4 regions of the Lysinibacillus sp. NPDC059133 genome follow, and region 3 is predicted to be linked to each of the others. Evidence: riboswitches for the same ligand, from Rfam matches in the RefSeq annotation. Region 3 holds a riboswitch; each other region holds the start of a gene.
What was found. A riboswitch is a leader RNA that binds a small molecule or an ion and turns the genes downstream of it on or off. The one in region 3 is predicted to bind cobalamin.
Positions count from the first base shown of each region.

Region 1: it holds a riboswitch for cobalamin, as region 3 does, so the genes downstream of both, ACFXN8_RS13875 (hypothetical protein) here and cobT (nicotinate-nucleotide--dimethylbenzimidazole phosphoribosyltransferase) in region 3, are expected to answer to the same signal.
Region 2: it holds a riboswitch for cobalamin, as region 3 does, so the genes downstream of both, nikA (nickel ABC transporter substrate-binding protein) here and cobT (nicotinate-nucleotide--dimethylbenzimidazole phosphoribosyltransferase) in region 3, are expected to answer to the same signal.
Region 4: it holds a riboswitch for cobalamin, as region 3 does, so the genes downstream of both, metE (5-methyltetrahydropteroyltriglutamate--homocysteine S-methyltransferase) here and cobT (nicotinate-nucleotide--dimethylbenzimidazole phosphoribosyltransferase) in region 3, are expected to answer to the same signal.

Region 1 covers NZ_JBHZDH010000023.1:53,600-56,715, reverse strand. Annotated here, with positions in the region: gene ACFXN8_RS13880 (helical backbone metal receptor) at 1-595, opposite strand, end outside; gene ACFXN8_RS13875 (hypothetical protein) at 597-1,139, opposite strand; cobalamin riboswitch at 1,339-1,539, opposite strand; gene ACFXN8_RS13870 (hypothetical protein) at 1,793-2,341, opposite strand; gene ACFXN8_RS13865 (C40 family peptidase) at 2,976-3,116, opposite strand, start outside.
Region 2 covers NZ_JBHZDH010000001.1:215,197-218,312, reverse strand. Annotated here, with positions in the region: gene nikA (nickel ABC transporter substrate-binding protein) at 1-1,110, opposite strand, end outside; cobalamin riboswitch at 1,356-1,549, opposite strand; gene ACFXN8_RS01065 (DUF1572 family protein) at 1,693-2,229, opposite strand; gene ACFXN8_RS01060 (hypothetical protein) at 2,403-3,116, opposite strand, start outside.
Region 3 covers NZ_JBHZDH010000049.1:36,473-39,588, reverse strand. Annotated here, with positions in the region: gene ACFXN8_RS20520 (DMT family transporter) at 1-695, shown strand, start outside; cobalamin riboswitch at 826-1,000, shown strand; gene cobT (nicotinate-nucleotide--dimethylbenzimidazole phosphoribosyltransferase) at 1,115-2,170, shown strand; gene ACFXN8_RS20510 (trimeric intracellular cation channel family protein) at 2,323-2,928, opposite strand.
Region 4 covers NZ_JBHZDH010000004.1:4,443-7,558, reverse strand. Annotated here, with positions in the region: gene metE (5-methyltetrahydropteroyltriglutamate--homocysteine S-methyltransferase) at 1-1,976, opposite strand, end outside; cobalamin riboswitch at 2,152-2,330, opposite strand; gene ACFXN8_RS03335 (YjcZ family sporulation protein) at 2,969-3,073, shown strand.

The DNA.
Region 1 (3,116 bases), on a different contig from region 3:
TTTTCACATCTTTAACTTTTGCTTGGACTTCAACAATTTTAGCTTTAATATCTGCATTTAACTTGTCGCCTGTATCTTTGATTCCCATAACTGTTGCGATTTGTTCGATATCCCCATAGACATCATCAAATGATTTAGCTGATTGAATGGCAAATACTTTAATACCCGCATCTTCGAGACCTTTTAAAGCATTTAAATTTTCTTCATCGCCTCCTGTTGTATAGGCAATAACGACATCTGGCTTTAGGGCTAAAATACGCTCACTATTGAATATTGTAGAATTAGAAACGCGCTCAATTTTTTGTGCTTCTTCTGGGTACGTATCAAATTCTGTTGCACCAACGATATTATCGCCAACACCTAGAGCAAATAAAATTTCTGTATTACTCGGTTGTAAGGAAACAATAGTTTTAGGTACTGCAGCAAACTCTACTTCTACGCCACGGTCATCCTTAACTTTATAACTAGTTTTCTCAACTTGTTGATCTTCTTTAGAAGCAGTCTCTTTATTCGTATCTTCTTTCGCCCCACAGCCAACTAATACGAGGGCCAGCATCAGCACAGAAAGCCATTGTAGCTTAAACATTTTCTTCATTTCATTGATTCTCCTTTTTCTTTTTCATCGGGTATGACTTACTAATAAACGGTATTTCAGCAATACCAGCCCGCTGATTCATAAAGACAGCCATTACAAAAAATACATTGGCTAGTAATCCTAAATAATCAAAGAGAATAGCAGGTATTTCCCGTTCTTCAGATACTATGTGCAAAACGCGATATGATTTTTTCGCCTCACTACGGCATAAATGTAATGCAGTAGCAGCCTCTGTTCCTTGAGGTAATACAAAGTTTTGTATTTCCTCCTTAACATGACTAACATAGAAATCATAGCGATCACTGAGCCAAGTCAAATCATCTTCGGTTACCGCTAATTTACCTCGGACTGAGCCATTTACATGGTAAGCCATTGGTAAAATGGCTAGTAAATCATCTGCTACTACCTCTACCGTTTCTTTTTTCACCGCCGCCATTGCTACACCAATATGTGTTGTTAGGCTATCCGTTCGAATTTCAAAATCTACTATCGATGCCTTTTCACGCATAAATGGATAACAAGAATAACGTGCATCTTTTTTCAAATCTAAGTCCCCGCTTTCCTTCGTGAAAAATTCTTACTTTATTAACACCTCGGCTTACATTAGGTGAATTATAAGTGTACATAAAAAAAACGTTGTTCCCACTTCTATGGAAACAACGAAAAATAACATAAATAGTGTCGCCTAGATACGACATAGCCTATGTATTTGCCGCATATTCTCCTAGCTTCCGAAGAGTTATCTATACGTTCAAACAAAGGTCGGTCTCCTGGCTTGTACAGTTCATTCAATCACGTTGTGAGTCATAAAAAACCTTCCCATCGAATAATTCGACAGTGGTATATCTTTATGATTCCTGTACTTACAGTTGCGGAAACAGCTTCGGTTTTTCACCGAATTCCCGATTATGCTATAGTTCAGCACCCTCATTCTGCAAGAATTATTCACTTGTAATGCAGTTTAACATAGATTGATAGGAAAAAATAGCTGTGGAATTTAGAATAAACAAATGACGATGGATAAAAATCATGCAGGTATTACCTTATGCACACGGATATATTCACTGCCCTCATGGGTATTCATCCTGCTCGTGCAGATATTTGTTATGCTTCATAGAGTAAAGCATTTTATTTTTTAATACGTTATAAAAACGATCTCTTAACGAGAGAATTTGCGGAAAATTAGCCAAATAACTTTTACCGGATGGCAGTCTTATATTTCTTTTTGGATTTAACATCTTTCTCTTCCTCAATTAAACGCTGTGCAATGTCTAGTAGTTTTGGGTCATTCGTTGCATCGAATAGCTTTTTAAAGGATACAATAATATCATAGCGTATTAATGTCGGATGCTTTTCGTCTAAACATGTTTGATACCTTTTAGCCAAATATGATACGACTAAATCTCTTTGTACCTGCCCTGCTAAGCCTATTTTCCAAATTGCCTGTAAAGTATGCCTCGCAGTTACTGTTTCTTCATCATACGTTACTGCCCAAATCTTTAAGAAGTCCTCTAATACTCTTTCTTCAGGATCACTTTTTGCTGCCAATGCGCATAAAAATTGTGCAGCACTTGCACGCACATGGCCATTTTTGTATGTAAGTGTCTGAACAAGTTGTTCCCAAACTGAATATGTCCAATCAACTGGTTCCTGCATAATTTTCAATAATTCTTCGTATGATTTGTATTGAATATCACTGTCACGCTCTGTTAAATTACTAAAAAGTTGCAAAATCTCTTTTTCCATGATTCATCCCTACCTTTATTGTTTCAGAACGAAAAAAAATAATGCACTTGTAAGTGTTTTCTCATTTCCCATCATTCGTTACTTTGCTACTACAAAATAAAAGTCTCAAATAATTATAATTTCAAAGCAAGATCCCTAATTGTATATTTCAAAATTATCAGAAGTGAGGTTCAATATGCAAGGAATCCTTTCTTTTAGCTGTATGAAGACATATTTTACTTGTTAGCTTTTTTTATTGGAGGTATCACACACTTATTAGCCTTCGATTTAATACAAGTAAAATACGCAATAACGATGACAATCATAATATGAATAATTGATGTAATTGCTTTTCTCGGCTCCACTATCATTTTTGTAACCGGGACTATAGTAGTAAATATATCTACTTATGTAAATTTATTCATCTTAGAAGTTATTTTACTCATTATTGGTCGAGTAGTCGAGCCTAAATTAATGGATAACCACATCTGTTTGCCTGATAGGTTTACTCATAGGATCTTAGCTATATTTTAATCAGATGGTTTTTAAGGTTAATCTCCAATACCGTCAAATAATAAAAAAGGCTATCTTTGTAATTTCTTTTACAAAGATAACCTTTTTGCTATTTAAATCGTCGATATAATAGTAAGGCTTATTAAATACGACCGAAGCCTACTAGATATTGATTCCACCAATCAAGTGATTCAATGACAACACCTTTATTTTGAGCATCAATCATCGTGTTGTTTCCTAAGTAAATACCTACATGCGCTATACCTGAACCATAGCTGAAGAA
Region 2 (3,116 bases), on a different contig from region 3:
GATTTTATCACCATTTTTTAATGTCCAACCTGCTTCATCTAATAACTGCTCGGCTTTTTCTGGATTAAATAGGATTGGTTTTAACTCAATATTGGCATATGGAATAGCATCCCAAAACAGTGTATTGGCAACCTTTTCTGTACCATGGGTAATACTTTCAACCATTTGTTCTTTATTAACAGCGTATTGAATAGCCTGACGTACTTTTAATTCTGCTAAAGGACCAGATTGTGTATTAAAAAGTAATGCACGTGTAGATAAAGGTTCAGATACAGCCGTTTTGTATTGATTGCTGTCTTTTAAGAAAGTGTAGTTATCTAAGCTAATAATGCCACGACCATAAATTAAGTCTAATTCTTCATTTTCAAATGCCAGTGAAATAGATTCTGAATCTGGTATAATTTTCACTTTTACTTTGTCTACTAGTGGCTTTTCACCCCAATAATGTTCGTTGCGGCTAAAAAGTGCATATTGATCTTTTTTATATTCGGTTAATACCCATGGACCTGTTCCAACCGGAGCTTTAATACCTTTATTTGTTGCATCTCCCTCATGGAATCCGTTATCCCCTAAGAAGCGAAATGGTCGCACAAAAGCCAGTTCATTTAATACAGGGTAATAGGGTGCATCTAATTGAAGACGAATTGTATAGTCATCTTCTTTCACAACATCTACAATATGATTCACCATTCCCATCCAAGAGTGTGTATCACGATCTGCTAAAACTGCATTAAAATTACGAATAACATTATCTGCATTAAAGACTGTCCCATCAGAGTATTTTACATCTTGTCTAAGATGAAATATGTAAGCTGTTTTATCGTCAGAAATTTCCCAGCTCTCCGCTAATTTCGGCGATATTGTCCCGTCATCGTTATATTCTACTAATGATTCATATACCATTGCTTGCGCAGTCATTTGGTTTGGTAAATAGGTATGCGGATTTAAAGGCCCTATATCTAGCGGCCAGCCAATTGTTATCATTTTTCCTTCATTATTATTTTTGCTAGAAGTTTTACTTCCATTACCTTCACTCGAGCTTGAACAGCCTGCTAAAATCGTTAACATCAGTATTAGAATGAACGGTAATAATTTTTTAAAAAATATCATTATGATTGCTCCTGTCTATTCTTGGGTGTTAGAAAATTAAAATATATATGTTTCTCCACTATACTTCTAACTTGAAATACAAAGTAATCGTCATTACTTTGCTCTCTCTTTATTTACACCTCACTTTGATGTAAATTACTTAGATTAGAAAAAGGCATAAAAAAAATCCTTATTCCACGTGAATAAGGATAGAAAAACTCATTATTAAAAGCCTTCCATCCATCTCCCTATCTTTCGTAGATCTACAATGAATCATACTACAAGCAGGCATTCTGGCTTATGAATCTTCATTTTGCTTCACCTTCCCGAGTACTTACTCAGTGGTATTTGAAACAAAACTCCTCATTTACAGCTGCGGGACAGCATGGGATTTACACCCATTTTCCTTTAAATTAAGTGAAAAAGTTTTTTCACTCAAACTTGTAATGTTACATATTAAATTTTGTATTAAACATAACACGCTTCAAAGATACACGTCAATTTTATTTTCTGAATATAATAAAGTTTTGCGATTTTTAAACAAAGATATGTATGTATATTCCATCAAAAAAGCCATCTCACACTAGTGAGACGGCCCCATTTCTATTGTTGATGTTTTTTTAACATTGATTCTGTGAAAGGCTGAGATTGTCCCTTTGGAATACTTATTGTTTGCCACTCAGAACCCTTTACTTGCTTAGCAATGCAAACGATTTGACCGACATGTTGTGAATAATGGGACATTTGTCTTTCAATCGCATCTATCACGGAATGTCGTTCTCCCCTTATCGTTACAAACCCTTGTAAATCAGCTTCCGTTAATTTTTGTAAAGCATCTAAAAATACTTGCCAGCCCTTTTCCCATACTGTCATTACCTCTTCTTTTGTCTGAAGGCTATCCATAAATTCATCATCACGATTTCTCGTTGATTTCTCACCATCTGTCGTAAGAAAGTCAGTCCATCTCGATATCATATTTCCACTAACGTGTTTTACAATCACTGCGATACTATTTGAATCTTCATTATACGCCCAGTGCAATTGGGCCTCTTCCAGTTGGTCGAGTGTTTTATCGCCTAGCTCTTTGACACTTCTAAATCTTTTCTGGACAACATTTAAATACGTTTGCGCTACTGTCATTGTTGAACCCCCCATCCCTTTTCTACTATTTTAATATAGACTGAATGAGATGTGTCATTTTGGTAACTAGTTGTTGCCAAAAATAAAGTATTACTTACTCACGAGGGGTTCTTTATCACCACTGATCGCTCCCCCCTCACCAATCGAGCTTTAGCAGGCAGTTATTTTCCACATTACTTCTTTGCTTTCGCTGAATTTATGTGCGAGATAAATTCCCTCGCAAGAGCAACCATTTTTTCTTGTGCTTCCTGTTGATCACCATTTAATTGATAGCCTATTTGATATGCATAGCCATTATAATACGTATAAAACTCATTGGCTTTTGTACTCATTTGATAAATACGCTTGTCTGCCTCATCATAATTATAGTATACATACGCGAAACCTTTATCCGGTGTCATCGCATGATAATACAAAGGATCCATAAAATTCAAACCTACATTCGTGATTTCCCCTGAAAACTCCTGACTATCTTCCGTAACTTTATAGTTTACTGGATTATGATTTACATTTGTTACTGTCAAAATAATATATTGACGATCCACTCCAGTGAGAGACTTTTCTTTATAACTAAATTGAAATTGCTTTTGCAGGCTACCATCTTGCATCTCTGATGTTACCGCATAGACCTCTTGTAGATTTGATTTAAACGGAAGATCTTCAGGGTCTATTAAATGGACAGCATTCCCCATAGTAGCTGCCACTGCTTGCATAGCCTCGAAGCCTTGAAGCGGTGCATAAAATTTGATATTTTCGCGGTGAATAAATTGATCTGCTATTTGAAAATACTGACTGAACGTTGTCTCTGTTCCTTCAACTTCTGTTTTAAATAAATCAGTGAATGATTGTTTTTCTTCTTCATGAAGTATTTCTGTCGTTAAATGATC
Region 3 (3,116 bases):
TGCAAAATAAATGGCCATTGTTACTTTCGAGCTTTGCCTTATGCGGTAATTGGATTTTCCTTTTCCAAGCGTACAAGGAAACAACCATCGCAAATGCAGCGCTAAGTTACTATTTTGCTCCAGTACTAGTGATTTGTTTATCACCTATAGTTTTGAAAGAGAAAATAGTAGTAAGAAAAATTTTTTACGTTTGTGTTGCTCTTGTAGGACTGTATTTTATCGTTCAAAGTCAAATTACCGAAACGAGCGAACATTATATCGGTATTGTATATGGGCTTATTGCAGCTTGTTTCTATACAATAGTTACATTTACCAATAAGTATATTCATGGATTAAAAGAGCCTGATAATACGATTATTCAACTTGCTTTAGCTGCGCTATTCCTTGCTCTTTATCTTATTGGGACAAATGGGTTTCAAGTCATGCAAATCGATATAAAATCAATTAGCTTACTTATAGCATTGGGCATTGTCCACGCGGGGATCGGCTTCTATCTGTTCTTTTTCGGAATGCGTCATCTAAAAGGGCAAAGTATAGCTATTTTAAGCTATATTGATCCACTGACATCATTAGTGATTTCGACGATGATTATAGGAGAAAAAATGACGAGCCTACAAATAATAGGCGCTATTCTTTTGCTCGGTGCAACATGTCTGAGTGAAATAGATAAAACAAAGCTAATGTTACAGCAATAATGATTGTAGGCGTTTAAGCAGACATTCGACTTAATAGAATATTTGACGAATGTCGAACACGCCCTTGTGAGTGATGTTTACGTAAAAGTTAAACATTGACACAAAAACCACTTTGCCGTAAATTTAAAATAATTGCATAAAAGCATTAGGTGCCCATTGCGGGAGAATAGGGAATAAAGTGAAAAGCTTTAGCGGTCCCACCACTGTAAAAGGGAGTTTCATAGAGAATACCACTAGCATCGCTGGGAAGGTTCTATGAAATGTTGAAATTGAGCCAGGAGACCTGCCTATCTGCTTCCGTTATATAGACGATGGAAAAGTCTGTAGTTTATTTGTTATGGAATAAACTACAGGCTTTTTATTTTTTTCTCTAAATCATTCTTCGAGTAACAAGGGCAAAAAAGAAAGGGGAAATTTTCATGCAATTATTACAACAAACGATTCAAAACATTCAAAGTGCTGACCACAAAATGATGGAGAAGGCAAGGGAACGCATAGATGCACTTTGCAAGCCTCCTGGAAGCTTGGGGAAACTGGAGGCTCTTGCTGTACAACTATCCGGAATTACAGGAGACCTATTTCCTGCGATTGATAATAAGACGATAATTGTCTGTGCAGCAGATCATGGTGTTTGTGATGAAGGGGTAACACCTAATCCACAAAATGTGACGGTCTTTCAAACATTAAATTTTCCTAGAGGAGGAACAGGTGTCTGTGCTATCGCAAAAATCACAAATGCAAAAATTGTCACAGTAGACGTTGGTGTAAAAGAGGATATTCCACATGATGCTGGTGTTATCATAAAAAAAATTAAATATGGCACGGACAATATGGCAAAAGGTCCTGCTATGTCAAGGGAAGAAGCCATTCAATCTATTGAAGTAGGAATTGAAGTAGCTACGGAAGAAATAAAAAAAGGGGCGAATGTACTTGGGACAGGCGAAATGGGTATTGGTAATACGACGCCAAGTGCTGCAATATTATCGGTTCTTCACGAATGTCATCCAAATGAAGTGACAGGCTTTGGTGCAGGAGTAGGACCAGGGGGGATAGCACATAAAGTAGAAGTCATTCACAATGCTATTGCATTAAATAAACCAAATCGCGATGATGCTATTGATATTCTTGCAAAGGTTGGTGGATTAGAAATAGGCGCTATGGCTGGAGTGATACTTGCAGCAGCTGCACATCGTAAACCAGTTGTTATTGATGGCTTTATTTCTACTATTGCTGCACTTATTGCATACGAACTCGAACCAAACGTAAAAGACTATATCATTCCATCTCATGCCTCTGAAGAACCAGGTGCAAAAATTGCTGCTGAAATGCTCGGAGTTGAACCGATGTTGCAGATGAATATGCGATTGGGCGAGGGCTCTGGTGCAGCTTTAGCCTTTCCTATTTTGGACGCAGCTTGCTCTATGATGAAAAATATGACTACTTTAGAAGAAGCTATGATGCTATTGAAAAAGTGATTTATTACCATTTCATTAGGTGCGCACTGCAAAAAAAGGAAGGATGTTAGTGGAATTTGGAGATTCCATTAAGCGGATTGAACATTTTAAGAAAAAATATTTAAAACAAGCCCAAATCTGATATTTGGGCTTGTTATTATGCAACAGTATAACTATGCTCGACTCAACTTCCGTAACGGTAAACGCCATTTCTTCATGTATGAAAGTATTCTTAGTACTGTGATCACTCCAAATAATACATATAAAAAGATATCCCCTGTAAAAAGTTGAAGTCCGATGATAAGCCCGGCTATTGCTGCCCAAACACCATAGATTTCATCACGGAGGACTAATGGTTGTCGTCTAGCTAATAAATCGCGAATAATTCCACCACCTGACCCTGTTAAGACAGCAGCTACAATAACGGCACTAATAGGCATGTCGAGCTTCACAGCATAAAGGGCACCTTGAATCGCAAATGCCGATAATCCAATAGCATCAGTGAAATTGCCCCAACGATGCCAATGCTGAATAAGCCGATGTGGAAATAAGAAAAAAATTGTGATGGCTGCAATGGCAATTTGGAACATCATATCCTGCCCCCACAGTGTTGTTACAGGTAACCCTATGAGTAGATTTCGTATAGCTCCACCGCCGAAAGCAGTTACGATACCGAGTATATAAACACCGAATAAATCGTATTCTTCCTCCATTGCAATTATTGCCCCGGAAATAGCAAAGGCAATTGTTCCAATGATACTAAAAACCTCCCAAGCCAACCCTTTCACCCCTTAAGTGAATAAATCATTTCATGTAGTTTTAAATTAGATTCCATACTAGGAATCATTAAAGTCTCCTTTTTTGTATCTAAGAGTATTTACAAAGGAAATCATCGACTTATGATTTAGAATTATCAGATATTAAATATCAAGAGTATTGATCAGGAAAAAATAGGTTTATTATTGAG
Region 4 (3,116 bases), on a different contig from region 3:
ATTGGTTCTATGAAATCGTTAAATTCACAGTAACACATATGTGTATGGATTTGTGTTTCATTTTTCACACTAGATGTGGCAAGTTTAAAGGCATTTACTGCCCAATCTAAGTATGCCCCCCAGTCTTCTTTTCGGAGCGGTAAACCTTCTCGCAGGGCTGGCTCATCCACTTGAACAATGGAAATACCTGCGTTTTCCAGTGCTTCAACCTCTTTGCGAAGTGCTAGTGCAATTTGATAAGCAACATCTTTTCGTGAAAGATCGTCTCGCACAAATGACCAATTTAAAATGGTCACAGGGCCTGTCAGCATTCCCTTCACAAAACGCTTTGTTAAACTTTGAGCATAAGCCGACTCTTTCACTGTTATTGGTGCTGCCCAAGCGACATCTCCATAAATAATAGGAGGCTTCACGCAACGTGAACCATAGGATACAACCCACGCTTTTTCCGTAAATGCAAAACCGGTAAGTTTTTCACCGAAATATTCTACCATGTCAGTGCGTTCAAATTCACCATGGACAAGTACATCAATATCTAGTTCTTCTTGAATGTCAATCCAGCGTTTTGTTTCCAGTTCAATAAATGCTTCGTATGCTTCGTTCGATAATTGTTTTTTTCTCCATGCATTTCGATTCCTTTTGACCTCATCAGATTGAGGGAAACTTCCTATTGTTGTCGTTGGGAATAGCGGTAACCCTAAAGCTTGCTGTTGAATCTTTTGGCGGTGACTAAAATCACTATGTCGTTCAAAATCTTGAATTGTCACTGTTTGAACTGCCTGATGGATCACCTGGTTTTGACGAATTGGATGATTTTTTAGGGCTTCAATCGCCTTCATACTTTCTGATAAGTTATGAATCGTGCTACCATCTTTGTCTCGTCTAAATTTAGTTACCTCAACGATTTCTACGATTTTTTCATCAGCGAAGGAAAGTGCATTTTTTAGAACAGGATCGAGCTTATTTTCAAGAGAGGTCGTTATTGGTACGTGTTGTAGGTTGCTAGATGGTTGAATCCATAATGCTACAGCATTACTTAGTGTTTCAATTGCCTGAATCGTAGAGTTTACCTCTGCTAGGTTTGAACGCCAAATATCACGGCCATTAACAACACCAATCGCTAATACTTTATCTTTAGGAAAACCAAATTGACGAAGCGATCCCATATTCCCTTTATAGCCATGGACGAAATCTAAACCAAAACCTTGAACAGGGAGTGCCATTATTGCTTCATAAGAGGTTAATGCTTCAAAGTATGTTTGAAGCATTATTTTCGCCTCTGGCACTGCTCCAGCTAGTTGTGCGTATATTTCTTGTACAAGCTTTATTTCTGTCTCATCTAATGTAGTTACAAGGGATGGCTCTTCTAGTTGAATCCAATTGGCACCTGCATTCACTAATTCTTTCAACACTTGGGCATAGAGTGGTAGTATGGCCAGTAAATATTCAACTTGTGTTACCTTGTTATAACCTTTCGTTAGTTTGCAAAATGTATAAGGACCAATTAATGTCGGCTTTGCGATAATGCCGTATGCTTCTTTAGCCTCTAAAAAATCTGCTAAAACTTTGTTTTCCGTTATTTGTAATGTTTGTTCTTCAAATTCTGGCACAATATAATGATAGTTTGTATTAAACCATTTTGTCATTTCACTGGCCACTGCTGTTTTGTTCCCACGTGCTATGCTGTAATAGGTATGTAAATCTACCTTTCCACCTTGCCAGTTAAAACGCTTAGGTACTAAACCAAACATCACGGCTGTATCTAACATTCTATCGTAATAAGTGAAGTCTCCAACTGTTACCATATCTATGCCCAGTTGAAGCTGTTTTTCTAACCTAGATAATCGGATATTCTTTATTTTTACTTGAAAATCTACTTCAGAAAGTTCATGTCGCCAAAATGCTTCTAATGCTTTTTTCCATTCACGATCTTCCCCAATGTATGGGTAGCCAATTAGTGTACTTGTATAAGTCATTTCAATCACCCTTTCAGAAATAATAAAAAGCCATTCTCCTTCTAGGAAAATGGCTGCATGTTAAATTTGTCAATGAAAAAACAATACGAAGAAGTGTATACTTCCGCATAGGTCATTCGTTGTCGCACAGTGCCTGAATGGTCACATTTCACCACCTATTTCCACGTAGGTATTTGGTGTGTACTAGAAATTGGCAGGTCTCCTGGCTTTTCATCAACACGTCTCACTGCCTTCCCAGTTTCCCAGTGGCATTTGTGATTTGCTCCGAATTACAGTTGCGGGACAGCGTCGGATTTACACCGACTTCCCTTTTAAGCCAAACTATCATTTGGCACCAACTCTTACACAATATTCAATTATGCTCCTACTATAACATATAGTTCAGAATAGTAGAAATTTTTTCTTAAAAATTTAAAGGATTATACTAGTCATGTTTTAATCAAAAGTCCAATACTTTCTCGATATTTACTTCGTACCTCTATATTTGAGCATAGATAGTATTCCAAGAATCGATCCAATCGCTAATATGGTAAAGACCCATTCCCAACTAATGATTCTCTGAATAATAGGGATGAGATTGATAGAAATTATAGTAACTAGGAAACCAATACACATTTGAAAAGTAAGGGCTGTACGTACATACTCAACTTCAGCTATTTCTGAGACTGCTGCAGAAAACCTTGCATCATAGTATCCCCCTTTAAAATAAGATTGAATAATGTCATTATACAAAAAAAATAGAAAACGAATCCACCTCTTGTTCATATAAAGAGATTAAAAGCGCTGATGCAAACACTATAGTTCCAATCCAGTCGACTTTCGGCGCACCTTTTTGTATTCAATGAATAACTGCCTACCACAACTTTTTCAAAGTTACCCCTTTTATTAAATCTCCGGATATTTAATTTTATTTTTATTTTTTTAGTAGATAAATATCGCAAATCCTTTTAATAACAATTCATATTATAGATATTGAAAGGAGGGAAATTACTATGTCTGAATATTACGGCAGTGGTTCTGGTTCAGCATTTGCGTTAATCGTTGTTCTATTCATTCTATTAATTATTGTCGGCACTAGCTTTATAGGTTTTTATTAATACCAAATACCACCTTTCATGCTCATAACGTATAGGATCATAC